2 regions of the Peribacillus sp. ACCC06369 genome follow, and region 2 is predicted to be linked to the other one. Evidence: a T-box and tRNA genes for the amino acid it is inferred to sense, from the RefSeq annotation. Region 2 holds a T-box; the other holds one or more tRNA genes.
The links. A T-box is a leader RNA that pairs with one kind of tRNA and senses whether it is charged. The one in region 2 lies ahead of leuS (leucine--tRNA ligase), so its partner is inferred to be a tRNA-Leu.

Region 1 (16,316 bases), 4.7 Mb from region 2:
TGTCGGTTTGCGGTACGGGCACCTTACATCTCACTAGAGGCTTTTCTTGGCAGCGTGGAATCAGGAACTTCGGTACTATATTTCCCTCGCCATCACAGCTCCGCCTTAATGGAAACGGGATTTGCCTCGTTTCCGGCCTAACTGCTTGGACGCGCATATCCAACAGCGCGCTTACCCTATCCTTCTGCGTCCCCCCATCGTTCAAACGATGTATAGGTGGTACAGGAATATCAACCTGTTGTCCATCGCCTACGCCTTTCGGCCTCGGCTTAGGTCCCGACTAACCCTGAGCGGACGAGCCTTCCTCAGGAAACCTTAGGCATTCGGTGGAAGGGATTCTCACCCTTCTTTCGCTACTCATACCGGCATTCTCACTTCTAAGCGCTCCACCAGTCCTTCCGGTCTGACTTCAACGCCCTTAGAACGCTCTCCTACCATCGACACCTAATGGTGTCAATCCACAGCTTCGGTGATACGTTTAGCCCCGGTACATTTTCGGCGCGGAGTCACTCGACCAGTGAGCTATTACGCACTCTTTAAATGGTGGCTGCTTCTGAGCCAACATCCTGGTTGTCTAAGCAACTCCACATCCTTTTCCACTTAACGTATACTTTGGGACCTTAGCTGGTGGTCTGGGCTGTTTCCCTTTCGACTACGGATCTTATCACTCGCAGTCTGACTCCCAAGAATAAGTATTTGGCATTCGGAGTTTGACTGAATTCGGTAACCCGTTGGGGGCCCCTAGTCCAATCAGTGCTCTACCTCCAATACTCTCATCTTGAGGCTAGCCCTAAAGCTATTTCGGAGAGAACCAGCTATCTCCAGGTTCGATTGGAATTTCTCCGCTACCCACACCTCATCCCCGCACTTTTCAACGTGCGTGGGTTCGGGCCTCCATTCAGTGTTACCTGAACTTCACCCTGGACATGGGTAGATCACCTGGTTTCGGGTCTACGACCTCATACTCATTCGCCCTATTCAGACTCGCTTTCGCTGCGGCTCCGTCTTATCAACTTAACCTCGCATGAAATCGTAACTCGCCGGTTCATTCTACAAAAGGCACGCCATTACCCATTAACGGGCTTTGACTACTTGTAGGCACACGGTTTCAGGATCTATTTCACTCCCCTTCCGGGGTGCTTTTCACCTTTCCCTCACGGTACTGGTTCACTATCGGTCACTAGGGAGTATTTAGCCTTGGGAGATGGTCCTCCCTGCTTCCGACGGGATTTCTCGTGTCCCGCCGTACTCAGGATCCACTCAGGAGGGAACGAAGTTTCAACTACAGGGTTTTTACCTTCTTTGACGGACCTTTCCAGGTCACTTCATTTACCCCGTTCCTTTGTAACTCCATGTTGAGTGTCCTACAACCCCAAGAGGCAAGCCTCTTGGTTTGGGCTAATTCCGTTTCGCTCGCCGCTACTCAGGAAATCGCATTTGCTTTCTCTTCCTCCGGGTACTTAGATGTTTCAGTTCCCCGGGTCTGCCTTCAGTACCCTATGTATTCAGGTAAAGATACTGTTCCATTACGAACAGTGGGTTTCCCCATTCGGAAATCTCCGGATCAAAGCTTACTTACAGCTCCCCGAAGCATATCGGTGTTAGTCCCGTCCTTCATCGGCTCCTAGTGCCAAGGCATCCACCGTGCGCCCTTTCTAACTTAACCGTTAAAAAGATCTTACAGATGCTTTGAAAAAAATTAATTGCCTTCTATCTATTATCTAGTTTTCAAGGAACAAAGCAGAAAGAATCCATCACATCGTGATGTTTTTCTTCCCTATCTGAATGAATTACTCATTCAAAACTGAACAAAACAAAAGCGCTCTCGTAATTATCCTTAGAAAGGAGGTGATCCAGCCGCACCTTCCGATACGGCTACCTTGTTACGACTTCACCCCAATCATCTGTCCCACCTTAGGCGGCTGGCTCCATAAAGGTTACCTCACCGACTTCGGGTGTTACAAACTCTCGTGGTGTGACGGGCGGTGTGTACAAGGCCCGGGAACGTATTCACCGCGGCATGCTGATCCGCGATTACTAGCGATTCCGGCTTCATGTAGGCGAGTTGCAGCCTACAATCCGAACTGAGAATGGCTTTATGGGATTCGCTTACCTTCGCAGGTTTGCAGCCCTTTGTACCATCCATTGTAGCACGTGTGTAGCCCAGGTCATAAGGGGCATGATGATTTGACGTCATCCCCACCTTCCTCCGGTTTGTCACCGGCAGTCACCTTAGAGTGCCCAACTGAATGCTGGCAACTAAGATCAAGGGTTGCGCTCGTTGCGGGACTTAACCCAACATCTCACGACACGAGCTGACGACAACCATGCACCACCTGTCACTCTGTCCCCCGAAGGGGAAAGCCCTATCTCTAGGGTTGTCAGAGGATGTCAAGACCTGGTAAGGTTCTTCGCGTTGCTTCGAATTAAACCACATGCTCCACCGCTTGTGCGGGCCCCCGTCAATTCCTTTGAGTTTCAGCCTTGCGGCCGTACTCCCCAGGCGGAGTGCTTAATGCGTTAGCTGCAGCACTAAAGGGCGGAAACCCTCTAACACTTAGCACTCATCGTTTACGGCGTGGACTACCAGGGTATCTAATCCTGTTTGCTCCCCACGCTTTCGCGCCTCAGTGTCAGTTACAGACCAGAAAGTCGCCTTCGCCACTGGTGTTCCTCCAAATCTCTACGCATTTCACCGCTACACTTGGAATTCCACTTTCCTCTTCTGCACTCAAGTTCCCCAGTTTCCAATGACCCTCCACGGTTGAGCCGTGGGCTTTCACATCAGACTTAAAGAACCACCTGCGCGCGCTTTACGCCCAATAATTCCGGACAACGCTTGCCACCTACGTATTACCGCGGCTGCTGGCACGTAGTTAGCCGTGGCTTTCTGGTTAGGTACCGTCAAGGTACCAGCAGTTACTCTGGTACTTGTTCTTCCCTAACAACAGAACTTTACGACCCGAAGGCCTTCTTCGTTCACGCGGCGTTGCTCCGTCAGACTTTCGTCCATTGCGGAAGATTCCCTACTGCTGCCTCCCGTAGGAGTCTGGGCCGTGTCTCAGTCCCAGTGTGGCCGATCACCCTCTCAGGTCGGCTACGCATCGTCGCCTTGGTGAGCCATTACCTCACCAACTAGCTAATGCGCCGCGGGCCCATCTATAAGTGACAGCCGAAACCGTCTTTCCATCTTCTCTCATGCGAGAAAAGAACGTATCCGGTATTAGCTCCGGTTTCCCGAAGTTATCCCAGTCTTATAGGCAGGTTGCCCACGTGTTACTCACCCGTCCGCCGCTAATCTCAGGGAGCAAGCTCCCATCGATTCGCTCGACTTGCATGTATTAGGCACGCCGCCAGCGTTCGTCCTGAGCCAGGATCAAACTCTCCGAAGAAATGTTTGACTTGCTCATTTTGCTTTTTTGATAGTGTGTGCTCACTTAAAATTTAACGTTGGCGCTTTGTTTTGTTCAGTTTTCAAAGAGCAATTTGATCCTTTTAAAGAATCAACTTTCTAATCATATCAAAGCCATTTGGGCTTGTCAAGTTTTTTTTGGTGGAGCCTAGCGGGATCGAACCGCTGACCTCCTGCGTGCAAGGCAGGCGCTCTCCCAGCTGAGCTAAGGCCCCAAAAAAATCATGGTCGGGAAGACAGGATTCGAACCTGCGACCCCTTGGTCCCAAACCAAGTGCTCTACCAAGCTGAGCTACTTCCCGAAAAAAATATGGTGCGCCCGGCGGGAGTCGAACCTACAACCTTCTGATTCGTAGTCAGATGCTCTATCCAATTGAGCTACGGGCGCATATTAAGATGGTGCCGAGGACCGGAATCGAACCGGTACGGTAGTCACCTACCGCAGGATTTTAAGTCCTGTGCGTCTGCCAGTTCCGCCACCCCGGCATAAATAAATAGTGGAGCGGAAGACGGGATTCGAACCCGCGACCCCAACCTTGGCAAGGTTGTATTCTACCACTGAACTACTTCCGCAAACATGCGGGTGAAGGGACTTGAACCCCCACGCCTTGCGGCGCCAGATCCTAAGTCTGGTGCGTCTGCCAATTCCGCCACACCCGCATAATAAAATGGTGAGCCATGAAGGATTCGAACCTTCGACCCTCTGATTAAAAGTCAGATGCTCTACCAACTGAGCTAATGGCTCATATAAACTATTTATATATGCTATATTAAGCTTGTATGAAGATGGTGCCGGCAAGAGGACTTGAACCCCCAACCTACTGATTACAAGTCAGTTGCTCTACCAGTTGAGCTACACCGGCAGGTGTAAAATGGTGGAGGATGACGGGATCGAACCGCCGACCCTCTGCTTGTAAGGCAGATGCTCTCCCAGCTGAGCTAATCCTCCATATATAACTGCTTGGCGGCGTCCTACTCTCACAGGGGGAAACCCCCAACTACCATCGGCGCTGAAGAGCTTAACTGCCGTGTTCGGAATGGGAACGGGTGTGACCTCTTCGCTATCGCCACCAAACAATAAAGGAACGTTGTTCCTTCAAAACTAGATAATAAGAAGGTATTTCATTTTTTAAAAAGCGTTGGTTAAGTCCTCGATCTATTAGTATCAGTCAGCTCCACATGTCGCCACGCTTCCACCTCTGACCTATCAACCTGATCATCTTTCAGGGATCTTACTAGCTTGCGCCATGGGAAATCTCATCTTGAGGGGGGCTTCATGCTTAGATGCTTTCAGCACTTATCCCGTCCGCACGTAGCTACCCAGCTATGCCTTTGGCAAGACAACTGGTACACCAGCGGTGCGTCCATCCCGGTCCTCTCGTACTAAGGACAGCTCCTCTCAAATTTCCTGCGCCCGCGACGGATAGGGACCGAACTGTCTCACGACGTTCTGAACCCAGCTCGCGTACCGCTTTAATGGGCGAACAGCCCAACCCTTGGGACCGACTACAGCCCCAGGATGCGATGAGCCGACATCGAGGTGCCAAACCTCCCCGTCGATGTGGACTCTTGGGGGAGATAAGCCTGTTATCCCCGGGGTAGCTTTTATCCGTTGAGCGATGGCCCTTCCATGCGGAACCACCGGATCACTAAGCCCGACTTTCGTCCCTGCTCGACTTGTAGGTCTCGCAGTCAAGCTCCCTTGTGCCTTTACACTCTACGAATGATTTCCAACCATTCTGAGGGAACCTTTGGGCGCCTCCGTTACTCTTTAGGAGGCGACCGCCCCAGTCAAACTGCCCACCTGACACTGTCTCCCACCCCGATAAGGGGCGCGGGTTAGAATTTCAATACAGCCAGGGTAGTATCCCACCAACGCCTCCACCGAAGCTAGCGCTCCGGCTTCTCAGGCTCCTACCTATCCTGTACAAGCTGTACCAAAATTCAATATCAGGCTGCAGTAAAGCTCCACGGGGTCTTTCCGTCCTGTCGCGGGTAACCTGCATCTTCACAGGTACTATAATTTCACCGAGTCTCTCGTTGAGACAGTGCCCAGATCGTTACACCTTTCGTGCGGGTCGGAACTTACCCGACAAGGAATTTCGCTACCTTAGGACCGTTATAGTTACGGCCGCCGTTTACTGGGGCTTCGGTTCAAAGCTTCGCTTGCGCTAACCTCTCCCCTTAACCTTCCAGCACCGGGCAGGTGTCAGCCCCTATACTTCGCCTTGCGGCTTCGCAGAGACCTGTGTTTTTGCTAAACAGTCGCCTGGGCCTATTCACTGCGGCTTTTCCGGGCTATTCACCCTAAAAAGCACCCCTTCTCCCGAAGTTACGGGGTCATTTTGCCGAGTTCCTTAACGAGAGTTCTCTCGCACACCTTAGGATTCTCTCCTCGCCTACCTGTGTCGGTTTGCGGTACGGGCACCTTACATCTCACTAGAGGCTTTTCTTGGCAGCGTGGAATCAGGAACTTCGGTACTATATTTCCCTCGCCATCACAGCTCCGCCTTAATGGAAACGGGATTTGCCTCGTTTCCGGCCTAACTGCTTGGACGCGCATATCCAACAGCGCGCTTACCCTATCCTTCTGCGTCCCCCCATCGTTCAAACGATGTATAGGTGGTACAGGAATATCAACCTGTTGTCCATCGCCTACGCCTTTCGGCCTCGGCTTAGGTCCCGACTAACCCTGAGCGGACGAGCCTTCCTCAGGAAACCTTAGGCATTCGGTGGAAGGGATTCTCACCCTTCTTTCGCTACTCATACCGGCATTCTCACTTCTAAGCGCTCCACCAGTCCTTCCGGTCTGACTTCAACGCCCTTAGAACGCTCTCCTACCATCGACACCTAATGGTGTCAATCCACAGCTTCGGTGATACGTTTAGCCCCGGTACATTTTCGGCGCGGAGTCACTCGACCAGTGAGCTATTACGCACTCTTTAAATGGTGGCTGCTTCTGAGCCAACATCCTGGTTGTCTAAGCAACTCCACATCCTTTTCCACTTAACGTATACTTTGGGACCTTAGCTGGTGGTCTGGGCTGTTTCCCTTTCGACTACGGATCTTATCACTCGCAGTCTGACTCCCAAGAATAAGTATTTGGCATTCGGAGTTTGACTGAATTCGGTAACCCGTTGGGGGCCCCTAGTCCAATCAGTGCTCTACCTCCAATACTCTCATCTTGAGGCTAGCCCTAAAGCTATTTCGGAGAGAACCAGCTATCTCCAGGTTCGATTGGAATTTCTCCGCTACCCACACCTCATCCCCGCACTTTTCAACGTGCGTGGGTTCGGGCCTCCATTCAGTGTTACCTGAACTTCACCCTGGACATGGGTAGATCACCTGGTTTCGGGTCTACGACCTCATACTCATTCGCCCTATTCAGACTCGCTTTCGCTGCGGCTCCGTCTTATCAACTTAACCTCGCATGAAATCGTAACTCGCCGGTTCATTCTACAAAAGGCACGCCATTACCCATTAACGGGCTTTGACTACTTGTAGGCACACGGTTTCAGGATCTATTTCACTCCCCTTCCGGGGTGCTTTTCACCTTTCCCTCACGGTACTGGTTCACTATCGGTCACTAGGGAGTATTTAGCCTTGGGAGATGGTCCTCCCTGCTTCCGACGGGATTTCTCGTGTCCCGCCGTACTCAGGATCCACTCAGGAGGGAACGAAGTTTCAACTACAGGGTTTTTACCTTCTTTGACGGACCTTTCCAGGTCACTTCATTTACCCCGTTCCTTTGTAACTCCATGTTGAGTGTCCTACAACCCCAAGAGGCAAGCCTCTTGGTTTGGGCTAATTCCGTTTCGCTCGCCGCTACTCAGGAAATCGCATTTGCTTTCTCTTCCTCCGGGTACTTAGATGTTTCAGTTCCCCGGGTCTGCCTTCAGTACCCTATGTATTCAGGTAAAGATACTGTTCCATTACGAACAGTGGGTTTCCCCATTCGGAAATCTCCGGATCAAAGCTTACTTACAGCTCCCCGAAGCATATCGGTGTTAGTCCCGTCCTTCATCGGCTCCTAGTGCCAAGGCATCCACCGTGCGCCCTTTCTAACTTAACCGTTAAAAAGATCTTACAGATGCTTTGAAAAAAATTAATTGCCTTCTATCTATTATCTAGTTTTCAAGGAACAAAGCAGAAAGAATCCATCACATCGTGATGTTTTTCTTCCCTATCTGAATGAATTACTCATTCAAAACTGAACAAAACAAAAGCGCTCTCGTAATTATCCTTAGAAAGGAGGTGATCCAGCCGCACCTTCCGATACGGCTACCTTGTTACGACTTCACCCCAATCATCTGTCCCACCTTAGGCGGCTGGCTCCATAAAGGTTACCTCACCGACTTCGGGTGTTACAAACTCTCGTGGTGTGACGGGCGGTGTGTACAAGGCCCGGGAACGTATTCACCGCGGCATGCTGATCCGCGATTACTAGCGATTCCGGCTTCATGTAGGCGAGTTGCAGCCTACAATCCGAACTGAGAATGGCTTTATGGGATTCGCTTACCTTCGCAGGTTTGCAGCCCTTTGTACCATCCATTGTAGCACGTGTGTAGCCCAGGTCATAAGGGGCATGATGATTTGACGTCATCCCCACCTTCCTCCGGTTTGTCACCGGCAGTCACCTTAGAGTGCCCAACTGAATGCTGGCAACTAAGATCAAGGGTTGCGCTCGTTGCGGGACTTAACCCAACATCTCACGACACGAGCTGACGACAACCATGCACCACCTGTCACTCTGTCCCCCGAAGGGGAAAGCCCTATCTCTAGGGTTGTCAGAGGATGTCAAGACCTGGTAAGGTTCTTCGCGTTGCTTCGAATTAAACCACATGCTCCACCGCTTGTGCGGGCCCCCGTCAATTCCTTTGAGTTTCAGCCTTGCGGCCGTACTCCCCAGGCGGAGTGCTTAATGCGTTAGCTGCAGCACTAAAGGGCGGAAACCCTCTAACACTTAGCACTCATCGTTTACGGCGTGGACTACCAGGGTATCTAATCCTGTTTGCTCCCCACGCTTTCGCGCCTCAGTGTCAGTTACAGACCAGAAAGTCGCCTTCGCCACTGGTGTTCCTCCAAATCTCTACGCATTTCACCGCTACACTTGGAATTCCACTTTCCTCTTCTGCACTCAAGTTCCCCAGTTTCCAATGACCCTCCACGGTTGAGCCGTGGGCTTTCACATCAGACTTAAAGAACCACCTGCGCGCGCTTTACGCCCAATAATTCCGGACAACGCTTGCCACCTACGTATTACCGCGGCTGCTGGCACGTAGTTAGCCGTGGCTTTCTGGTTAGGTACCGTCAAGGTACCAGCAGTTACTCTGGTACTTGTTCTTCCCTAACAACAGAACTTTACGACCCGAAGGCCTTCTTCGTTCACGCGGCGTTGCTCCGTCAGACTTTCGTCCATTGCGGAAGATTCCCTACTGCTGCCTCCCGTAGGAGTCTGGGCCGTGTCTCAGTCCCAGTGTGGCCGATCACCCTCTCAGGTCGGCTACGCATCGTCGCCTTGGTGAGCCATTACCTCACCAACTAGCTAATGCGCCGCGGGCCCATCTATAAGTGACAGCCGAAACCGTCTTTCCATCTTCTCTCATGCGAGAAAAGAACGTATCCGGTATTAGCTCCGGTTTCCCGAAGTTATCCCAGTCTTATAGGCAGGTTGCCCACGTGTTACTCACCCGTCCGCCGCTAATCTCAGGGAGCAAGCTCCCATCGATTCGCTCGACTTGCATGTATTAGGCACGCCGCCAGCGTTCGTCCTGAGCCAGGATCAAACTCTCCGAAGAAATGTTTGACTTGCTCATTTTGCTTTTTTGATAGTGTGTGCTCACTTAAAATTTAACGTTGGCGCTTTGTTTTGTTCAGTTTTCAAAGAGCAATATCTTTCGAAACAGCTTATTTATAATAACATTTTTCATTACTTTAAGTCAACAACTTTTTTAAAACTTTTTTAAAGTTTGTAATCCGTTTGTAACTCGTTCGTAACGACAGATATAAATATAACACCATTACGTTAACTGCGCAATACCTTTTATAAAGTTTTTTTGAGATAATGTTGTTTTTCTTTCAAACCCTAGAATCCAATCACTTAAAAGACATGAAATTATAATTAAAAAACAAAAACCGAATCGGACATACCAGGATCATGAGCTAAACCCCATGGACCCAGCCATCCGAATTCGGCCCTGCAATCATTACTCATCTTGCATTATTAGCGATGTCTCATTAGCGGGAATAACAGGACGTCACGTATAGAAGGAGAATTGGTCAATAGCATAACCAAACGGTCAACACCAATTCCCAATCCGCCAGTTGGCGGCATTCCGTATTCTAACGCCTCCAAGAAATCTTCATCCATTTCATGTGCCTCATCATTACCTTGCTCTCGCTCTTTCAATTGAGCTTCAAAACGCTGACGTTGATCAATAGGGTCATTTAGTTCCGTGAAGGCATTTGCATGCTCCCTACCTACAATGAATAACTCGAAACGATCTGTGAAACGGGAATCTTCCGGATTTTTCTTTGCTAACGGAGAGATTTCCACTGGATGTCCATAAATGAATGTAGGTTGAATTAACTTATCTTCTACCTTCTGTTCAAAGAATTCATTTACAATGTGACCAAACTCCATGGATTCCTTAACTTCAATCCCATTTTCTTTAGCGAGCTGTTGGGCTTCTTCTTTGCTCATTTGAGTCCAGAAGTCCACACCTGTATATTCTTTTACAGCGTCAACCATGTGAAGTCGTTTCCATTCCGGTTTTAACTCTATCTCATACTCCCCATACTGGATGGAAGTCGTCCCTAGAACTTCTTGGGCTATATGGGCAATCAGGTTTTCCGTTAAGCTCATGATATCTTGGTAATCCGCATATGCCTCGTATAATTCAATCAATGTGAATTCAGGATTGTGTCTTGTAGATACTCCTTCATTCCTGAAAACCCGGCCAATTTCATAAACTTTCTCTAAACCGCCAACGATTAAGCGTTTCAGATGAAGCTCGATGGCAATCCTAAGATTCAAAGGCATATCCAAAGCATTATGGTGAGTAAGGAATGGGCGTGCAGCAGCTCCACCGGCAACAGAGTGCAACAGAGGCGTCTCCACTTCAAGGTATCCATGATCGTCCAAATATCGTCTCATGGCTTGTACAATACGACTGCGCATGATCAACGTATTTTTACTTTCCTCATTTGTAATTAAATCAACATAACGTTTCCGATAACGCTCTTCAACATCCTTCAGGCCATGAAATTTATCAGGCAAAGGGCGAAGCGCCTTTGCAAGGAACACATATTCTTTAGCTTTAATGGAAAGTTCCCCGACTTTCGTTTTGAAAATAACGCCAGTGACCCCTACGATATCGCCAAGATCTGTTTGGTTGAAAATTTGGTAAGAATCTTCACCTATTTTATCTAAACGGACGTAGATTTGGATTTGACCGCTAATATCCTGGATATGGGCAAATCCCGCTTTCCCTTTTCCACGCTTAGTCATGACACGGCCAGCGATCGTAACTTCGATTTCTTTTTCTTCAAGATCTTCTTTTTCTAATTCCCCATAAGCACTAACTATCTCCTGAGTGTTATGCGTGCGCTCGAATCTGCTCCCGAAAGGGTCTTGTCCATTATCAATCATTGCCTGCATTTTATCGCGTCTTACCTGCAATTGGTCATTCAATTCTTCATGACTCACGAAAATCATCTCCATCTTTATTAATAAACGCTTTATATAATTAATCAAAAATTCTTTTGCATACGTATTTATTCTTACATAAAGTAAAGGAATTCAACAGCTTTTTATCTTAAAAAGTTGTTTATGTACATATAAAAACTGCCAGGATTACTGGCAGTTCAAGATAAGCGTATTATAGGAAAACAGGAAGGTAATGTCAAACATCAGACCATTTGGATATTCTGTTGCTTCGCTTCAATCTCATCAACAAGTTCATAAAGAAGACTTACAACATCTTCCCTTGTTTCACAATCATTAATCCCTTTACGAGCCTTAGCATTCCCTTTAACACCTTTTAAATACCAAGATGCATGCTTACGCATTTCACGAACGGCAACATTTTCATTTTTCAATGCTATTAGACGATCCATATGAAGTACGCAAACATCCATCTTTTCACGAACTGATGGTTCATCCATCAGTTGACCGGTTTCTAAATATTTTACAGTCCGGTAAATCATCCACGGGTTACCTAGAGCTGCACGGCCAATCATGACTCCGTCAACACCAGTTTCCTTCAGCATTCTTTCCGCATCCTGCGGAGTTTCCACATCACCGTTCCCGATAAGCGGAATATTAATCGATTTCTTCACTTCACGGATGATGTCCCAGTTAGCTTTTCCTTCATACATTTGAACCCGAGTTCTACCATGCATGGAAACAGCTTTACCACCTGCACGCTCAACTGCCTGAGCATTTTGAATGGCAAACACATGCTCTTCATCCCAGCCTATGCGCATTTTCACCGTTACCGGCTTTTCAACTGCATCTACCACTGCCGAAACCATCTCATAAATTTTGTTTGGATCGAGAAGCCACTTCGCACCCGCATCACATTTAGTGATCTTAGGGACTGGGCAACCCATGTTGATATCAATGATGTCAGCATTTGTATTTTTATCTACAAACTGTGCAGCTTCGACCAAAGATTTCTTTTCTCCGCCAAAGATTTGCAAACTCAATGGCTTCTCTCTTTCATCTATATAAAGCATATTCATAGTTTTAGCATTTTTAAGTACGATTCCCTTATCACTAACCATCTCCGCACAAACTAAACCAGCACCAAATTCCTTGACGGTCAAGCGGAATGCTGAGTTACAGACTCCCGCCATCGGTGCTAGCACTACCGGATTCTTCATTTCTATATCGCCTATTTTTAACACATTGTCACCTCCTATAACATTCGTTCATTTATCCTCAGGTGGCTGAAGCTCCTCAATGGAAACATGAAGAATTTCCGCCACTTCCAGTAAAAATGCCTCTGAAGGGTTGCGGTTTCCTCGTTCGACTTCTCCCAGCAAGGAAACGGAAACACCTATTTCTCTCGCAAACCCTTCCTGGGTATAACCCTTTAACTTTCGAAAAGCGCGAATACGCCTTCCCCATTTTTCACCTTCCATAATCGAACTCCTTCTTTATCCGAAATCTGTTCAAGCAGGTCGCTCAAAGGTGCATGCATTTGCGGAAGTGAGATATCAGGGTCCACTTCCATTAAGGGCACGATAACAAAAGCCCTCTCGTGCATACGAGGGTGCGGGACTGAAAGAATCTCTGTCTCAATATTTTCATGATTATATAACAAAATGTCAAGGTCTAAAGTACGGGGACCCCATCTGATTTCCCTTTTTCTCCCTAAATCTTGTTCAATTTTCATACAAGCATGAAGTAATTCCTCGGGTTCTAAATCGGTTATCACTTTAAGGACAGCATTTAAAAAACAGTCTTGATCGGCATATCCTATCGGGTCCGTTTCATATAAAGAAGAGCAGGCCACCAACTTGATATGTGGATTTTCAGATAATAATTGGAAAGCCCTTAGGAATGTTTCAAGGCGATCCCCTAAGTTCGACCCTATTGAAAGGTAAGCAATATTTACCACAGTCAGCGTCCCCTTACAATCTCTATGGCAACTGAATCATAGTGACCCGCTATTGGGGGATCTGGTTTATAAACCTTCACGGTGCATGTCTCGATGGAGGAATATTTATTAAGTAGTTCAGAGGCAATTTTTTCAGCGACAGCTTCCACTAACTTAAAAGGTTCTCCCTCAACAACACTTTTACACACTTCATATAACTCTCCATAGTTGATTGAGTCTTCAAGGTTGTCACTCTTCCCTGCCTTGGCTAAATCAGTCTGGACGATTAAATCCACTTTAAACCGCTGACCAAGCTTCGTTTCTTCTGGAAATACTCCATGATAACCGTAAAACTCCATTTTATTCACATATATCTTATCCATTTCATTCACCTTTTCCTAATAGAGCATCCATCATCTTTGCAGTCCGCGCCATTTCCTTCACATCATGCACACGAACCATTTGACAGCCTTGTTGAATTCCATGGCAAATTGTAGCCGATGTTCCTTCCATCCGCTCACTAGGCGGCAAGTCCAGAACATGTCCAATCATGGACTTTCTTGATGTGGCTAGCAACACGGGATAACCTAATGATACCAGCTTATCAAGATTCCTCATCATTTCCAAATTTAACTTTAAATCTTTCGCAAAACCAATACCTGGATCGAGAATGATGTTTTCATCCTTGACCCCCGCATCTTTTACCAACATGATGCTTTCGAATAAATCTTGAAGTACATCCCGGACAAAATGTCCATAACCCATATTATCCCGGTTATGCATCAAGATGATCGGCACCTTATATTCCGCAGCAACCTTTGGCATCAATGAATCGGCTTTACCTCCCCAAATGTCATTTAATATATGGGCTCCTGCTTTTACCGCCGCTTCCGCTACTCTTGATTTATACGTATCGACCGATATTGGAACCTCAATATTACGGGATATGGCTTCAATAATTGGGGCGACTCTCTCTATTTCCTCTTCATCCGATATCCTCTCATAGTTAGGACGGGTGGACTCTCCGCCTACATCCAATATATCCGCTCCATCGTTGACCATCCGTTCGGCATGCTTCAAAGCAGCATCTATCCGATTATATTTCCCGCCATCCGAAAAGGAGTCCGGCGTAACATTCAAAATCCCCATTATTAAGGTTTTAATGCTGTAATCCAAATCAAATGAACCGCATTTTATTTTTGACGCTCCAGCTAATGACATCCAACGTTCTCCTTCGCCTAAAGAAATCTATATATACGAGTTTACCCATTTACATAGGCATAGTGCAAGCTCCATGAAGATTTGGAACACTTCAGCTACTTTACTACAAAAAGAAAAGCAAAGCCCCTAAGGAACTTCGCTTCTCATTTTTAGTGTCTGGTTTTACTCAAAGTTATATAATGGTGTACTTAAGTAGCGTTCACCGTTACTTGGTATGATAGCAAGTACCTTTTTGCCTTTTCCCAGTTTGTCAGCCACTTTAATGGCAGCTGCAATTGCGCCTCCAGAAGAGATTCCACCAAGGATTCCTTCCTCTTTTGCTGCGCGGCGGGCATAATCAAACGATTCCTCTGTATTGACTTGAATGATTTCGTCATAGAGATCTGTATTCAAAATACTTGGAACGAAGCCTGCACCGATTCCTTGGATTTTATGAGGACCTGGAGTACCCCCCGATAATACTGGAGAGTCTGCAGGCTCAACAGCGTAAATTTTGATGTCAGGGTATTTTTCACGCAGGACTTCACCAGCTCCTGTTATGGTTCCACCAGTACCGATTCCGGCAACGAATGCATCCAGGCCTTCATCTCCAAAGGCTTCCACGATTTCAGGGCCAGTAGTGTTACGATGAACTTCAGGGTTGGCTTCATTCTCGAATTGCTGCGGGATGAAGTAACCTTTTTCTTTAGACAGCTCAGTTGCTCTAGCGATCGCACCTTTCATTCCTTCTGGTCCAGGTGTAAGAACTAACTCAGCCCCATAAGCGCGAAGCAAGTTACGGCGTTCCAAGCTCATCGTCTCCGGCATTACCAGAATTGATTTATAGCCCTTTGCTGCAGCTACCATCGCTAGTCCTATTCCAGTATTTCCACTTGTTGGTTCAATGATAGTATCACCTGGCTTAAGGTTACCGTTTTTTTCTGCTGCTTCGATCATCGCAAGGGCGATGCGGTCTTTAACACTACTGCCTGGGTTAAAATACTCAAGTTTCAAATAAATATCTGCACTGTTTTCATTTTGAAGCTTGTTTAACTTCACAATAGGTGTTTGCCCAATTAAATCGATTACAGAATTAGCTATACGTGCCATTTTCTCCACTCCTTATCATTTCAATACCGAGTATGTTTATTGGTTTTATTAAATTAAAGTTACCAGTTTTAATAGTTCATTGTCAATGATTATATACTATATTCTAAATTTTCTCACACAACCATTGACCTACTTTTGTTCTTTCAATCCATAAAACCATTCTACATCAAATTCGTCCCAGAAAATCTTCCCTGAGACCGGTGCCTGAATCTGTTCAAGAGCTATTTGGCGGCGAATTTTGTCTTTGACTTCAGCATATTCATACTGCTTGCCCTCTATTCTTTCATGCAGATAGAGAACGGCCCAGCCATCTTCCGTTTGGATTGCATCACTCCACTTTTTTACCTTCAATCTCTCGGCAGCACTAATGTATTCCTTGGAGACTTGCTCGTTATCCTGTGATATATAACCCATGTCGCCCCCTTGATTGGCAGTGAATTCATCAAGGGACTTTTCCATCGCTAAGACATCAAAAGAGACGCCTTTCTCCAGTTCACGTATGATTTGGTCTGATTGTTTTTTTGTAGACGAGGTAATATGGGAAATATGAAAAGTAGTAGGGATCCGGTAGATATCCTTATTATTATCATAATAATTCCGCATTGCTGTTTCGGAAACCGAAACATCCTTGGTGAGGAGCTTCTCTAGGAGGAGACTCGATTGAATCTCCTGCCTCAATTGATCGCTACTTTTATTAAGAGTCTGACCTGCAGTCCCATACATTGTTTTCATCATTTTAAGTTCCCGATCGAGCTCTTCATCCGTAATTTTCACTTTATATTTTTCTGCTGCCTGTTTGACTACCTCTTTATCGACCATTTCCTCAAGTACATCTTCCCCATATCTTTTTTCAAGCTCATTAATCCACGCTTCCCGGGAAATATCCTTGGAGCCAACCTTTGCGGCCGTTTCTTCCCCAATGACGGATTTTGAAATGATTAATGGTCTTATGAAAAAGATAATGATTGTCAATAGGTTCAACAAGGCAA
Region 2 (16,316 bases):
ATTTCCTTTCCGAAGTTAATGTTTTTATGTATTATTTTAATATACCGTATGCAAATACACTTGGCTATTTATAATACCAATGTACAACTTGTTAGATTTCTTTTTTGTCGAAAATCACGAATATGGTTATAATTTATATATATTATTTTAACTATCATGGATCGTATACAACAAGTGAAAAGTGAAAGGGGGATTTCGAATGTGGAAATGGGAGACAGAAGGAGACGCAAAAGGCGTCATTGTCATCATTCATGGGGCTATGGAGCATCACGGCCGTTATAAGTGGGTTACACAAATGTGGCTTTCAGCCGGATACCATGTGGTCATGGGCGACCTTCCTGGGCAGGGAATGACAACACGCGCCTACCGGGGACATATCGATTCCTTTGATGAATATTTAGATGAAGTGAAAAGCTGGATAGAAGATGCCTACGAATATTCGCTGCCGGTGTTTTTACTTGGTCACAGCATGGGCGGTTTGATCTCGATACGCCTTCTTCAGGAAGAGGAATGGGACATTGCAGGGGTGATTCTATCTTCACCATGCTTAGGCCTCATGACGAAGCCGCCGAAGTTCATGACAGCCCTCTCTCATGGTTTGAACATCGTGATGCCTAAGTTCAGGGTAGATTCCGGATTGACACCTGAAATGGCAACGAGAAGTTCTGAAGTTCGTGAATCCGATAGAAACGATACCCTATATATCACAAAAGTTTCGATTCGTTGGTATCGCGAGCTTGCACAGGCTATGAAGGATGCTTTTGAAGAGATTCCCGAAATTCAGGATGTACCGCTTTTGGTCATGCAGGGCGGAGATGACAAAATCGTGAATAAGAAGGCGGTTCGTGAGTGGTTTAATTATAATTTGGCCAGTGAAAAGCAATATAAGGAATGGCCGAAGCTTTATCATGAAATCTTCAACGAGCCAGAGCGTGATGATGTATTTCAATATGCACTGAGTTTTGTTGAAAATCGTTTAAAGATATTAGGGTATGTCGTTTGATCGGTACATACTGCGGGATATAATGAAAAAGCTGCCGAAGTGAGATCTTTGGCAGCTCTTTTGATTTGGATTAACCTGTGTTTGTAAGCAATTCGTTCGTCTTGATGACCGGTGCACGGAATACATAACAAGTATCTTTTTATAATGTGGAGGATATTGGCGAATAGGTCTAAAAGGGGGGCTTTCATATTTTGTTCCATGCACCCTTCGAGTGGAGGCTTAAACGAATGTCTAATGCAAAAACACCGTTACTAAAGAACGGTGTCATGCGTGATCATCTCTTTTCAATCGCCACGATGAATGGCGGATTGTTGGCTTGGTTGATGAAACCGTATTTCAGGATATGCGCTTTCTGTTGAGGAAAGTCCCGTACATAATCCATCAATGCATCCCGTTCTTCAGATCCCCCTGGATGTCCATGATAAATGACGAGGATGATGATGCCTTCTGGTGCCAGCATCTCGAACAGCTGTTCAATGGCCGATATCGTCGTATCTGCTTGGGTGATGATTGATTTGTCTCCGCCAGGAAGGTAGCCTAGGTTGAATATGGCACCTGTGATCTTTCCGGAATGTTCTTGCCTGATGTATTTGCTCAATTGTTCATGCCCATCGTGAATGAGGGTGCAGTGCGCTTGTAAATTCTCGGCCTTCAGTTTCGCCGCTGTGGTTTGGAGGGCTTCTTTCTGAATGTCAAAACTATAGACATGTCCGTTTTCACCTGTAAGTCCTGCAAGAAAGACCGTATCAAAACCGTTGCCCATCGTGCCATCAATGCTTATATCTCCAGGCTGAACCGCCTTTTCAAGCAGAATCCTGGCGAATGGCAAAATTCGATCAAGCTTCATGTTTGTACCTCCGTCTGATGATTTTTCCCCTGCCAGCTGTGGCGGCGTTTCAATTCGGCGTCAATGGCATTCAAGACATCCCATTTATTGACGCTCCACATTGGTCCGATCATCAAATCGATCGGACCGTCACCCGTAATGCGGTGAACAATCATTTCTGGAGGGATAATTTCCAACTGGTCACATACCAGGCTGACATAATCGTCACGGTCGAGAAACTCAAGTAGGCCTTTTTCATATTGTTTGACCATTGGTGTCCCTTTTAATAGATGAAGTAAATGGATCTTTATGCCCTGCACATCGAGTTTGGCGACTTCCCGGGCTGTTTCCATCATCATTTCGTAATCTTCCTGAGGAAGACCATTGATGATATGGGAGCATACGCGGATGCCGTGTTTACGCAGTTTATCGACACCCTCTTTGTAGCAATTGAAGTCATGGGCACGGTTGATCACCGTCGCGGTCTTTTCATGAACCGTCTGGAGACCGAGTTCCACCCATAGGTAAGTGCGCTCGTTCAATTCCGCTAAATACTCGACTACATCATCTGGGAGGCAATCCGGGCGTGTCGCGATGGAGAGTCCGACGACACCTTCCTGGGTCAATACACTTTCATATTTCTCGCGAAGCTCTGCCACGGGTGCATGGGTATTCGTGAACGCTTGGAAATAGGCCATATATTTTCCGTCTTTCCATTTATGATGCATCCGTTCGCTGATTTTCTTAAATTGGACTTCTAACGGTTCAACCCTGCTGCCCGCAAAGTCACCCGAGCCTGAGGCACTGCAGAAGGTGCAGCCTCCATGTGCGACGGTGCCATCACGGTTCGGGCAGTCAAAACCGCCATCCAGGGCAACTTTAAAAACCTTATGTCCAAAATGATTTCTCAAGTGGTAATTCCATGTATGATATCGTTTGTTATCCGTTGCATATATAAACGGGTTTGCTTGATTCAAATCAGCAACCTCCTAATTAAAAATAAAGCGCAACATATATTATACAACATTCTGGCAGCTAGGTCTTTTTTTGAAAAATAAGCGTATACTGTATACTTGAAGGTTAAAATTTAGCTGCTATTTTCAGTATATCTAATGAATGACTATATCCAATCGGGAGCTGATGGACATGACCGGTCAAGTTGAAGAAGCGATTAATCAAATGAAAAAGAAATTAGCCGAAAATAATCAGGTGATCGAAGTAAATGAAGATGGGTTCATATACAAAGCCACTTGCACCTTCAATTCACCTGCTTCGGATGAACAAATTCATTCCTTTGAAAAGAAAACCGGATTGCTTCTGCCCGATGATTATAAAGAGTTTTTAAAAATAACGAATGGATGCCGTCTATTCGATAATGTGGAATCTGGCGGGGAAAATGATTTATACAGCCTGGATGATATTGTTAATTACACATATGAAAATTCATACGAAGGATGTTATAAAGTGGCATGCATTTATCAAGATAATATCGTGATAGATGGGGAAGCCGTCGCTAAAGGTGATAAGGATTATTTAATGGTAAAAGGCCATATTGATGATTTTGAAGAAGGCGAGAAACTCCATATGGGCTTTGCCGAGTGGATCGAGCAGTTCATTTCCCATCATGGGGAGAAGTTTTGGGATAAAGGTTGATTCCTCAAAAAAAATGATAATCCACTCGTTATTTGCTCAAACTAAACAAGATGATTCCGAATCATCCACATGAGACGCGAAGGAGAGGGTTTGTAATGGCAACCAGACAATCCGTCGATCATTTTTTAGAGCAATGTGAAGGAGCTCTCCATTTTGCAGAGTTTGAATTTAACGAGGCCTCACGGCAGGAGCATTATGATGATGAACAATTTCAAAATTCGCAAAAGTATATCGAAGAGGCTTTGACGGATATGGAACGATTGTATGCCAGTTCGAATGCCCAACAACGGGATATGCTTTCGCGGATGCGGCAGCAGATGAATGAATTGAAAAATGAAATGATTTTACTGCGGCATTAAAGGGAAGCAAGGGAGCTATGGATGCATAGCTCCCTTTTTTGCACGATTTTCCTTGAATTCGAATATATAATGAAAAACCTGTCGATAATGTTTATGTACGGCTATTGCAATTATCGGTGAAATTGACTAGAATTAATATAATCAAATATTCTCATAAAGACTATGATGAGGAACAGTAGCGATTTGATTCCAGTAAAGAGAGTTGACGGGTGGTGCAAGTCAACCTGGGAGGGTCGTGAACTCCCCTTGGAGTTCCGGGTGTGAAGGTAAAAAGTAATGCCTGGCGTTTTAATCCATGTTACGGATGTTTTAAGCTGGGCGGATTTTAGCTATCGCCAATGTGGGTGGTACCGCGGGAAGATATACATAATCCTCTCGTCCCTATTTTGGGATGAGGGGTTTTTTATTGTTTTTTATACGGAAATTAGGAGGAAATCATATGAGTTTTGACCATAGAAGCATAGAAACGAAATGGCAGCAGTATTGGGAAGGCAATAAGACATTCAAAACGGGTGAAGAAAGCGGCAAACGTAAATTCTACGCGCTGGATATGTTCCCATACCCTTCAGGCGCAGGTCTTCATGTGGGGCACCCGGAAGGTTATACGGCAAGCGATATTTTAGCACGTATGAAACGGGCGCAGGGGTATAATGTTTTACACCCGATCGGCTGGGATGCATTTGGACTTCCGGCAGAGCAATATGCGATCGATACGGGAAATGATCCAGCTGAATTCACGGAGCACAATATCAACACGTTCCGCCGCCAAATCAAAGCCCTTGGTTTTTCTTATGATTGGGATCGCGAAATAAACACGACAGATCCCGACTATTACAAATGGACGCAATGGATCTTCTTGAAATTATATGAAAAGGGCCTTGCATATATTGATGAAGTGGCCGTTAACTGGTGTCCGGCTCTTGGCACGGTATTGGCGAACGAAGAAGTCATCGATGGAAAAAGTGAGCGTGGAGGCCATCCGGTTGAGCGCCGCCCGATGAAACAATGGATGCTTCGAATCACGGCTTATGCGGACCGCTTAATCGACGATTTGAATGATGTGGATTGGCCTGAAAACATCAAGGATATGCAACGTAACTGGATTGGACGTTCCGAGGGAGCGGAGGTTACATTCAATATCGATGGCTTTGAAGATACATTCACGGTATTCACGACCCGTCCAGATACGTTATTCGGTGCAACATATGCCGTATTGGCACCTGAACATCACTTTGTCGATAAAATTACGACAGCTGATCAAAGGTCGGCAGTCGACGCATATTTAGATGAAGTGAAACATAAAAGCGATTTGGAAAGAACAGACTTGGCTAAGGATAAATCAGGCGTGTTCACGGGGGCATATGCCATTAACCCGGTAAACGGCGAAAAAATGCCGATCTGGATTGCTGATTACGTGTTGATCAGCTACGGAACAGGTGCGATCATGGCCGTTCCTGCGCATGATGAGCGGGATTATGAATTTGCAGTCAAGTTCAACTTGCCGATCAAGGAAGTCGTAGCTGGCGGAGATGTGACAAGTGAAGCATATACAGGCGATGGCCTTCATGTGAATTCGGAATTCCTTGATGGATTGAATAAAGAAGAAGGCATTTCAACCATGATCAAATGGCTGGAAGAAAAAGAAATCGGCACGAAGAAAATAACTTACCGTCTTCGCGACTGGTTATTCAGCCGTCAACGTTACTGGGGTGAACCGATTCCAATCATTCATTGGGAAGACGGCACGATGTCTGCAGTGAAGGAAGAAGAACTTCCATTGATTTTACCGAAAGCTACGGACATCAAGCCTTCGGGTACGGGCGAATCACCACTTGCGAACATTACGGAATGGGTGAACGTAACGGATGAAAACGGACGAAAAGGGCGCCGTGAGACAAATACGATGCCACAATGGGCAGGCAGCAGCTGGTACTTCCTTCGTTATATCGATCCGGACAACAAGGAAGCACTCGCAGATCCTGAAAAATTAAAAGAATGGATGCCGGTCGACATTTATATTGGCGGCGCTGAGCATGCGGTGCTTCACTTGCTTTACGCTCGTTTCTGGCATAAATTCCTATACGATATCGGTGTTGTGCCAACGAAGGAACCTTTCCAAAACCTATTTAACCAAGGGATGATCCTTGGCGAGAATAATGAAAAAATGAGTAAATCAAAAGGGAATGTCGTGAACCCGGATGATATCGTTGAAAGCCATGGTGCAGATACACTTCGCATGTACGAAATGTTCATGGGACCATTGGATGCTTCGATTGCCTGGTCTACAAACGGATTGGACGGTTCCCGCAGATTCCTTGACCGCATTTGGCGTTTATTAGTCAACGAAGACGGTTCGATCACAGATAAGATGACCGAAACGGATGACACGGGCAAGCTTGAAAAAGTCTATCATCAAACAGTTAAAAAAGTGACCGAGAATTATGAAGAATTGAAATTCAATACGGCGATTTCACAATTGATGGTTTTCATCAATGATGCTTATAAAGCCGATTCGCTTCCTAAAGTATATATCGAAGGCTTCGTCAAATTGCTTGCACCGGTTGCACCGCATATCGCCGAAGAGCTTTGGTCTAAACTAGGCCATTCCGAGAGCATCACATACGGAACATGGCCGGCGTTCGACGAAGCGAAGTTAGTGGATAACGAAGTCGAAATCGTCATCCAAATCAACGGAAAAGTCAAAACGAAATTAATGGTGCCGACTGACACTACGAAAGAAAAGTTGGAAGAAATTGCGATGGGTGATGATTCCATCAAAGAACAAATCGATGGGAAAACCATCCGTAAAGTCATTGCTGTACCAGGTAAATTAGTCAATATCGTCGCAAACTAACGAAATCGAATGAGAGCTGTTCCGCATGTTTTAATGCTGGGACAGCTTTTTTTTTCGCGGGCATTGGCGGAACTTAGGAATTAGGTCATGTTAGGATTTTCACCGATTTAAGTCCATTAACGATGAATCTATCAAATTTTGGCATCAACAATCCTTATAAGGTGTCGATCGGAGCTCAAATATCTTGCTTAATTGGTACAGGAGAATCATTTTTCTGCTCGCTGTCCAATTATATCAAGCATTTCTCATAAAAAAGGGAAAAAATTGGTTGATAAAATTATACAGTGTGATAGTTTGGTATAGTACTGTTATTTTATAACCAAATATTGGAGGCGGAACTGTGAAATTTAAGAATGTGAGTCGAATTACGGTGTTTGTGCTTATTTTTGCACTGATTTTCAGCTTGGTTCCACAAAATTCTCAAGCTGCAGCTGTAACACCTATTGAAAATGTAAATACGATTAAAAATGGGGACACTTTGGACGGGAAGTTTGAAAAGCCGGGTGTTCAATGGTATCAAATCAGTCCCACACAAGAAGAAATACAAAAATTCTCCCATATTGAGTTCGAAGTCAATTCGGATAAAATCTTGAATATTTCCGTATATCAAGATAAAGAAAAAGCAGAAAAAGATGAGAGCAATTATTTTGTCTCTTCTTATCCTGATGAAAAAGCTGTAGTCGATTTCCCATATGCTTGGGACGGCACATATTATGTTAAAGTTGAATATTTCGGCGATACGGATGATGAAGGAAATCCTCTACCGGATGCGGAAAATGTAGCTGAATACTCCATCAATGCCCATTCAGTGACATTGCCACCATCTGCCGGGGACGAAGGGGAAAATCTCGAATCATGCCCGGTTGAATTGAGTGTAAACGATAAGAAAACGGGAGAATCCATGTTGAAAACACTCCGCGTGTTTAGAGATGAAGTTCTCACGAAATCATCTGAGGGACGCACCATGTCCTCTTTATACTATAAGGCTTCTCCATTCCTGGCACTTCATCTGGCTGGTAATAAAACGGCAAGGGAAGCCGTCTATAATCATTTAGTCGTCATTAAGCCCCTTATTGAGGATCTTAATGAAAATGGAGCAAGCAGTACGGCAGTCATTAGCAACAAGCAGCAAGAAGCGATTAAAGCTTTATTCACTAAGACGGCAGACGTCGCTCCGGCTGGATTGAAAAAGGATATGGACGGCATTGCAAAGAAAATCAATCTTGATAAGCTTGCCGGTGAGAGAATCGTCGATATCGCAAGCAAAGCGGGAATTGAAGTTCCGGCTTCGAAAAATATAAAGAACAAATATATCGTCAAACTTAAACCAGGGAAGTCATTAAGCTCTGTCCAATCCAAAGTAAGCGGAAAAGGATATGGAACATTATCGGCACCTAAGAAACAAGAGGTTCTGTATGATGATATGTATGTCGTAGAGTTAAAGAATCAAGCAAAAATGAGCACAGCAGCTCTTTCCGGTATTGAAAATCTTCCAGAAGTGGAATATATCGAACCGGTAAAAACGTATAAAGCACTTTCAGCCGATATTCAATCATCGTATCAATGGTCTTTAAATAACCTCGGTGGTGAAGAGGGCATAAAGGGTGCGGACATCGATAACGAAAAACTGCAAAACCTTATTAAGAAACGTAATCTAAAGGATACATTAGTAGCGGTTATCGACACAGGTGTCGATGATTCACTTGCGGATTTGAAAGATACGGTTCGCATGGACTTAGGCAAGAATTTCATTGATAAGAAGGGAAATGCCGTCGATGACAATGGCCATGGTACACATGTATCCGGAATTATCGCTGCAAAAGCAGACAATGGCTATTCCATGCAAGGAATCAATCCAGTAGCTAAAATCATGCCTGTAAAGGTCTTGGACTCTTCAGGATATGGAGACAATGAGAAAATTGCACTAGGCATTAAATATGCCGTGGAACATGGTGCCAAGGTCATAAACCTTAGCTTGGGCGGAGAATATAGCAGGACGATTGAACACGCCTTGAAAGATGCAGCCGCCAAAAATGTAATGGTTGTCGTAGCAAGCGGTAATGATGGGATGGAAGGTCTTTCTTATCCTGCATCATCTAAATACGCCATTTCCGTCGGCGCAACCAATGCCCTTGATTTAGTATCGGATTATTCCAATTATGGAACGAAATTGGACATGGTCGCTCCAGGGACAGGCATCCCGAGCCTTGTACCTAATGGAAATGTTACCTATATGGATGGTACATCAATGGCAGCTCCCCATGTTGCGGCAGCTACGGCCTTGTTATTATCCGGAAACCCTGGATTGAAATTGAATGAAGTAAGGGAAATCCTTCATGAGACATCGGAATATGTTGCTTTTGAAGAAGAAGATAATGTAGACCCTTATGAGGACTATCCACCTGAGGATGGAGAAATCATAATACCAGAAGAAGAACTTCCTGTCGGAAAAGATTTAGTATCCGGATATGGAAGGCTGAATGCATACAGTGCACTTAGTGCAGTGGATTTAAAAGCAAAAGTCAATCTTGTGATGGATACGCAAACAAAACTGACTGGTTCAGCTAAAAAAGGTTCAGTAATCGAAGTGAAAAGCGGAAGCAAAACGATCGGTAAAGGAACGGCGTCAGCTAACGGAACGTTCACCGTTACGATTCCGGTCCAAAAAGCTGAGCAAATGCTTACTGTGAATATCTCTGATTCTTCAAAACTGGCAACCTCTTCAATCAAAGTATTCGTGAAGAAAGGGGAAACCCCTAATAAGCCAACCGTTAAAGCTGTAAGTGACAAAGATACGTATGTAACTGGTCAATCACAAGCGGACATGAAAATCACGGTCAAAAATAATGCAAAAAAAGTAATTGGTTCAGGTAACACGGACAGCAAAGGGAATTTCAAAGTGAAAATCAGCAAACAAAAAGCTGGCACTAAACTTTCAGTCACAGCTACAGATCTAGCAAAACGGGAAAGTAAGGCGACAACCGTAACTGTTCTGGATAAAACCGCCCCAGGTGCACCGAAAGTGAATGAAGTGAACGACAAAGCCACCAAAGTAACAGGTAAAGCGGAAATCGGTTCAACCGTTACCGTGAAGTACAACAATAAAAACATCGGAACGGCAAAAGCTGATAACAAGGGGAACTTCTCCATCAAAATCAGCAAGCAAAAAGCAGGGTCCGCATTATATGCCTCTGCAAAAGACAAAGCAGGCAATACAGGAAAAGCAGCAAAAGTAACGGTTAAAGATAAAACGGCTCCAGGAGCACCGAAAGTGAATGAAGTGAACGACAAAGCCACCAAAGTAACAGGTAAAGCGGAAATCGGTTCAACCGTTACCGTGAAGTACAGCAATAAAAACATCGGAACGGCAAAAGCTGATAACAAGGGGAACTTCTCCATTAAAATCAGCAAGCAAAAGGCAGGGTCCGCATTATATGCTTCAGCAAAAGACAAAGCGGGCAATACAGGAAAAGCAACAAAAGTAACCGTTAAAAAATCAAAATAGTTATAAGAGGTGAAGGCCGTTTAACTTACATGTTAAACGGCCTTTTTATGTGAGAAGACGAATGAAAACACCGCTCGATAATCAGCGGTGTTTTTGCCATGAGCGTGTCTTTTGACTGTGTGTTGTCATTGCATGATGTCAGATCTGGAGTTTCGCGTTTTAATTCTGAAATAGAACCTACTCTTTTTTCTTGTACTATAAAACTTTATTAGAGAAAAGGAGAAGAGAAAGAATAAAAGTCAAATTGCAGTAATACCAAATTTCAGGAGGAATTATAATGATGAAAAAAGGAAGAGTAATAGCATTAGGTACTATTTTAGCTTGCTCAATCGGGTTAGGAACGCTTTCAGTTGAAGCTGGAAATGAGAATTCGGGATATTCTTTTATGATTAAGAAAGATCAAGCAAACACATCTACAGGTACAAAGTATCGCCAAACGACTACAGAACGGAATACATGGAAGGTGAGGATGTATTTTTCACAAGAAGGTACGAATACTTATACGAAGTATTGGCTCGAAAAAAGCGATGGCACGAATGTATCTCCTGCAGTGGATGTGAAAGCTGGCAATAAAGACTCAAAAAGTGGGCGCAATCATTATATTAAAGGCAATGCAGGTGCCAATGCGACCGAGGTACGATTAACGGCAGAAAATAATAATGTAAATTCTAGCACCTATTCAGTAGAAGGGTATTGGGATGAGGAGACCGGGAGAATATTACCTGGACAGTATAAGACTTTTTACACCACGGAATATAATAAATAAAAAATGATGAATATGGTGAAGCCACCTTGGATGATTGTTGACTCAAGGTGGCTTTCTAAAGGGAGACAAAATGAATAGTTATTATTATCGATTAACAAATAATAAAAAAACAAAGTTCATCGTGTTATGTATTGTGGCGATTGTTATTATTGATATTTTTATTTTGATCGGCAATGTTTTAGAGTCATGGATCATGCCCCATCTAGCCACTTTTTTAGCGGGAAGTTCATTAGGTCATATGATGCAAATACTACTTATTTGGTTTTTGCCTATTTTTCTATTAATCTTGTGTGCCGACAGCTATATCCAAGACTATAAAACAGGCTACCGATATATCGTAGCGACCAAAAAAGGGAGATATAATTATTATAAAACCATGCTATTCGGAAATATGTCATTTTCCTTTTTAGTCATGGTTGGTTGCTTGCTATTAAACATGATTATTGCATATTTGGTATTCATGAATGGTGAATTTGATATGGGTTTATCACCAGATTTATCGCCGGAAAATCCTTTATATACACTCGCCAACAAAATGCCTTTTGTTAGCAATGTGTTTTATATCATCATTTTTGGATTTTTCACTAGTTTATGCGCAGGCATGGCTACCGTCCTTAGTTGGTGTTTTCCGGATATAAAGTATACGTATCCGTTAAGCTTTGTTATTTGGTTTTCACAAATTTTAGGGTTGAATTATTCAGTGGCCCTAATTTTTCAACCTTTTAACGAAGTGACCTTAGAAGCTTTCATTTTGATTTTCTTTAAATCTACCATTCTTTTTTTAGCGATCATCATTATCGGGTTCATGTATAAGGTGAAAAGTGATGAAGTCTAATCAAAAAAAAGTATATGTATCACTGCTGCTTGTTCTGTTATTTGGATGTTTATGGATGACCTATAATATTCATTATTTAAAAATAAAGCAGCTAGACCCAGCGTATCTTTTGATCATTGATGTAAGTGCGAGTGTAGATGGCTATCTCTCGGTTAAAAATTTATTGATCACATATATTGTTCCTTTGTTACTATTTTATCGTTTTTTTATTGAAGATGAGCATCCACACATTATCGTTCGCTTACAATCAAGAATCGACATGTATCGGAGACGGACCATCCAAGTTTTTATAAGTTCGTTTATCTTTGCGTTCATCATTTTCTTGATTAATTTCGCAGCTGTTTTCATATTCGATAGATTTCACTTTATATCATCAAAATATTGGAACTTATCTCTTCTTAATTTAGCCCTATTGACGTGTATATATTTCTCGATTGGCCTGCTTTATTATTTCATTTTTGATTATTCCAATTCAATCATAGCGACGGCAGCAACCTTTTGTATCTGTTTTCTATTATATGTGATGAAGAGTCAGCTGAATATTGATTGGGGTCCTGCCAGCTCCGCAAATGTTATCGATCCTTTATTAAGCAGCGGAATTACAGGATATTATTCGCTAATCATGATTGGAAAAGAATTATTTCTATCTCTCGTGATGGTTTTACTTGGGCTATTTGCGATCGAGAAAAAAGATTTCATTTTTGGTTTTTCTGATGACTAAACGAATCTTCTTAACGATGTTGATCGTCATTTTGTTGCAAATTTTACTATTTGATTATTTCGATGGCTCTAAAACCGATCTTACGGGATATATGATCGTTAGCGGAGTTCCGATCAGTAATAAGTTTGTTGTATTGGGAACATGGTATATGTTTTTTTCTGGATTGAGTTTTTTGTCGTTAGGTTATTTGCGGCAATATATTTCCGGTTATGGGGTCTACCTCATGATCAGGGAAAAAAGCAGGGTGAAACTTGGGCTTAGAAGAATCGGGAACTTAATGATCCTTATATCTGGATTATCGTTAATTCAACTTCTTTTCTCGATCATATTCGCTTTTATAAATAAGGAGGATCAGGTTTTTTTTTATGATGATTTTCAATCATTGATTTGTATAGCGGGTCTTTATATGATGTCCAATATTGTCCTGATTTTCATTCAAATGGCACTCGAACTTCATTTTACGGAGGAAGTATCTTTATTGCTGATAAATGTTTATGTGCTTTTTTCGGTTACAGTAGGCGGAGTTCTATTATCTACACAAAAGCTGACGTGGATTTTATATTTTTTGCTTCCCAATTTCGGCATGTATGTAAGAAGTGATGTACTTGAAACTGGCGGAATATCAACAGTAAATGCTTATATCGTTTTAACCGTAATGACGATCATTTTAACTGTTTTAACCTATAGACGATTAAAGAAAATCGATTTAATTTAACGAGGTGCACAATGACAAAAATACGAATTAGCTCTTTACATAAAAAGATGAAGAAGAAGACACTTTTGCATGATATCAATTATGAGTTTAACAGCGGGAAAATTTATGGTTTGTATGGAAGGAATGGCTCCGGTAAAACGATGCTGCTTAGAGCGATTGCAGGATTAATCATGCCAAGCTCAGGAGAAATTGCCATAGACGAAAAAATTCTTCATAAAGATATTTCCTTTCCTGCTAATAGTAGTGTCATTATTGAAAACACTTCGCTGCTGCACCAATATGACGCTTATACAAATCTGGAAATATTAGCAAAAATCAGGAACATCGCCACTGATGAAGATATTAAAGCGAATATAAAAAGAGTCGGCCTTGATCCGGAATCAAAAATGAAGGTTGGAAAATTTTCGTTAGGAATGAAGCAGCGTCTAAGCGTCGCCCAAGCGATATTTGAAAAACCGGACATTTTATTATTGGATGAACCGACCAATGCCATCGATGAAGAAGGTGTTACGCTAGTTTATCAGATCTTGAAGGAAGAAAAAGAGCGCGGTGCACTCATTCTGTTGACAAGCCATCATAAACAGGACCTGGAGGCATTAGCCGATGAATATGTAAAGATGGATAATGGAGGAATCGTCCTTGACTCTAAATAAAACCATAGCCGCGATAACTTTACTATTATTAGTAGGCGGATTTCTTATTTATAAAGTGTACTTTGTTTCTTCAGCGATGAGTGCCGCTAATAGAAATACCGAAAATAATGCTGCTTCCTATAAGGTGTTGGAATCACAAAACATCATGGTCGGGAAAGACATCGATCAGGGCTATTATGATATCAAAGCTCTCGATAATGAAGCGGAAGTTGGTAGCAATAAAATGCACAAAAATGCTGTACTGCATGCAGAGCCCTTTCATATGAATGTGAAATTCTCGATTAAAGGGAAGATCGAATTCAAGCCTTCTGAATTTAAAAAAGCAGGGAAAAAAAATCAAAAAATCATCATGAAAAATCCTGGTCATTATGTGGTCGGTACAGAGATACCAGCGGGGAATTATGTACTAACAAGGACAACCGATAAAATCCGAGTGTTTGTCGATATAAAAGATGAAACGCAAACCGAAAGCTTGCAAACGATTCAATGGGAAATTGACGAAAAAGTGAAAAAACCAATCGAGATCGAACTGAAAAAGGGCTATAACGTATATATTAAGAAAATGGATAAAGATGGTTTTATATCAAATGAGGGCGATCTGGTATTGGAGAGAAATAATGAGAAATTTTAGGAAATTTAATAGTTTGAGATCCTAGCAACTGCAATTTAAAGGTGGTTATTTAATGAAGAACTGGGTTCCTTTTTCGGACAAAGAGTACGACCAAATTTGGGAAAGGATATATAGAGATTTTAAATTTGAGCCAAGTATTTCTGAATTTCCTTCCTTTAAAGTGCCGTATCCTTTTATAACATATGATGTTTCTGATTACTTCGGAGAGTCAGTGGATTTGGATGCTTATGATGACCTCGAAGAAAAGGCATTACTTGTATTTAAAGAGAACACATCATTTAACGAATATATACTGGCACTCGATTGGCAGCACGAATGTTATTGGGTAAATCCAAACGTAAAGTTTGAAAGAGATGAATTCGGTGAATGGATAATACCAATCTTTCCGAATGGCGATTACTATTTCTTTATTCAGAAGGATTTTAAGTGGGGCTTTTTAGGGCATCCATGGGAAAAAAGTATAACTATATTTGGAAAAGAACTAATAAATGGTTTTTGTAAACATAAGCCAAGGATGTTTCATAAGATTTTAAGACAGGAATGATATATAATTTTAAAGACCCCATATTGGGCCCCTTATCGTTTTGGTAAAATCAACACTATCATTTAATAGAGCCATTAATTTTTAGGAGTATTTATAATTGGAAAAAATAAAAAAAGCAAACAATTTTTTGTTATTTACTATAATCATTTTAGCAGTAATAAGTTTTTTTGTAGGGTATAAGTTTTATGAATATAAAACAAAAACGACAGATCTATCAAAAGAAAATATAGATCATATATATTTATTGGACAGTATGGAAAAGTATCGAAAGAACCACTTTTTTTCTCTCGCTAAAGATGTTAGCCATCCGGGTTATAAAATGTATAACATCGATAAAAATCTAAATAAACGAATTACTGTACATAAGGGTAAAAAAAATAACAGGATATATAGAATTGAAACTTTTGATTCTAGCTCCAAGACTTCTAAGAATGTTTCCATAGGTACATCTGAAAAAGACTTAATTAAAATCTATGGGGGAAACTATATAGAGCGCTCCAGTGATCAAACTGACAAATTAATTGAATATATTGATCAGGATAACCATATATTAATTTCATTCTTTATCTATAAAGATAAAGTAGATGGTATTAATTTAGAAGTGAAGGACTTTAAATAAATTCACAAAATTTATATTAGAACAATAAGAACTTGTACGCTCTTGGCGGACTCTCATTAGCTTATTTTAATCTCGGTAAAAAAGTCTAGTGTACTTACGATAAACTAGGGGAATGTTGGAACATTGATCCGTAATCTGTCATCTTGCAGGATTCCTTATTTCAAATGTATATACCTAGGGCGGGATTTTCGAGGGTCATTATATCCGCCGGTTATTTGATGTCCGAGAGAGCTCGCAATGACTACTGCTGCAAAGAGGAGGATGATTTTCTTCAATTTAATATCTTCTTTCCGTTTTTTTTTATTTTAAAAGATTACACCCAAATGCCTCTTCCTTCAACCCCTTTTTAAAATGTAGAAAAATTTACTCATTAAAATTTTCCCATACCCATTATTTGGACTTGCTCATATATCGAATGAGCAAGATCAGCATTTGCTTGGGCTTTTTCACTTCATCAATTTGATCGCCAACCCTTTTTTGAATCTTCAAATGTCTCATTTATTTTCTTGAAACCATAGAGTTTTGTAGTATTAGCGTGCTATAAAAAACTTTGCAGGTGCAAGTTCGATTCAACTTGCCCCTGCATTTGTCAGCTCATTTAGTGAATTCACTTCTGAGGAGGTAGACAACAT

Region 1: it has a tRNA-Leu gene. The T-box ahead of leuS (leucine--tRNA ligase) is inferred to sense a tRNA for this amino acid. The anticodon was not compared.

Annotation. Positions count from the first base shown of each region.
Region 1 covers NZ_JAUCEN010000002.1:83,959-100,274, reverse strand. The annotation lists rRNA gene QUF78_RS01270 (23S ribosomal RNA) at 1-1,666, opposite strand, end outside; rRNA gene QUF78_RS01265 (16S ribosomal RNA) at 1,842-3,392, opposite strand; tRNA gene QUF78_RS01260 (tRNA-Ala) at 3,552-3,627, opposite strand; tRNA gene QUF78_RS01255 (tRNA-Pro) at 3,638-3,714, opposite strand; tRNA gene QUF78_RS01250 (tRNA-Arg) at 3,724-3,800, opposite strand; tRNA gene QUF78_RS01245 (tRNA-Leu) at 3,810-3,898, opposite strand; tRNA gene QUF78_RS01240 (tRNA-Gly) at 3,911-3,985, opposite strand; tRNA gene QUF78_RS01235 (tRNA-Leu) at 3,991-4,072, opposite strand; tRNA gene QUF78_RS01230 (tRNA-Lys) at 4,082-4,157, opposite strand; tRNA gene QUF78_RS01225 (tRNA-Thr) at 4,200-4,275, opposite strand; tRNA gene QUF78_RS01220 (tRNA-Val) at 4,286-4,361, opposite strand; rRNA gene rrf (5S ribosomal RNA) at 4,372-4,487, opposite strand; rRNA gene QUF78_RS01210 (23S ribosomal RNA) at 4,552-7,484, opposite strand; rRNA gene QUF78_RS01205 (16S ribosomal RNA) at 7,660-9,210, opposite strand; gene lysS (lysine--tRNA ligase) at 9,636-11,135, opposite strand; gene dusB (tRNA dihydrouridine synthase DusB) at 11,324-12,322, opposite strand; gene QUF78_RS01190 (helix-turn-helix domain-containing protein) at 12,347-12,559, opposite strand; gene folK (2-amino-4-hydroxy-6-hydroxymethyldihydropteridine diphosphokinase) at 12,511-13,038, opposite strand; gene folB (dihydroneopterin aldolase) at 13,041-13,400, opposite strand; gene folP (dihydropteroate synthase) at 13,402-14,238, opposite strand; gene cysK (cysteine synthase A) at 14,401-15,327, opposite strand; gene QUF78_RS01165 (peptidyl-prolyl cis-trans isomerase) at 15,457-16,316, opposite strand, start outside.
Region 2 covers NZ_JAUCEN010000002.1:4,766,120-4,782,435, reverse strand. The annotation lists gene QUF78_RS24200 (alpha/beta hydrolase) at 200-1,003, shown strand; gene mnmM (tRNA 5-(aminomethyl)-2-thiouridylate-methyltransferase MnmM) at 1,278-1,850, opposite strand; gene mnmL (tRNA modification radical SAM protein MnmL/YtqA) at 1,847-2,806, opposite strand; gene QUF78_RS24185 (SMI1/KNR4 family protein) at 2,976-3,482, shown strand; gene QUF78_RS24180 (DUF2524 family protein) at 3,578-3,841, shown strand; T-box leader at 3,995-4,227, shown strand; gene leuS (leucine--tRNA ligase) at 4,281-6,695, shown strand; gene QUF78_RS24170 (S8 family peptidase) at 7,036-10,200, shown strand; gene QUF78_RS24165 (DUF2712 domain-containing protein) at 10,481-10,966, shown strand; gene QUF78_RS24160 (DUF2705 family protein) at 11,037-11,801, shown strand; gene QUF78_RS24155 (WxPxxD family membrane protein) at 11,791-12,522, shown strand; gene QUF78_RS24150 (DUF2705 family protein) at 12,515-13,237, shown strand; gene QUF78_RS24145 (ATP-binding cassette domain-containing protein) at 13,249-13,890, shown strand; gene QUF78_RS24140 (hypothetical protein) at 13,877-14,521, shown strand; gene QUF78_RS24135 (DUF2716 domain-containing protein) at 14,574-15,065, shown strand; gene QUF78_RS24130 (hypothetical protein) at 15,163-15,684, shown strand; gene QUF78_RS24125 (hypothetical protein) at 16,279-16,316, opposite strand, start outside.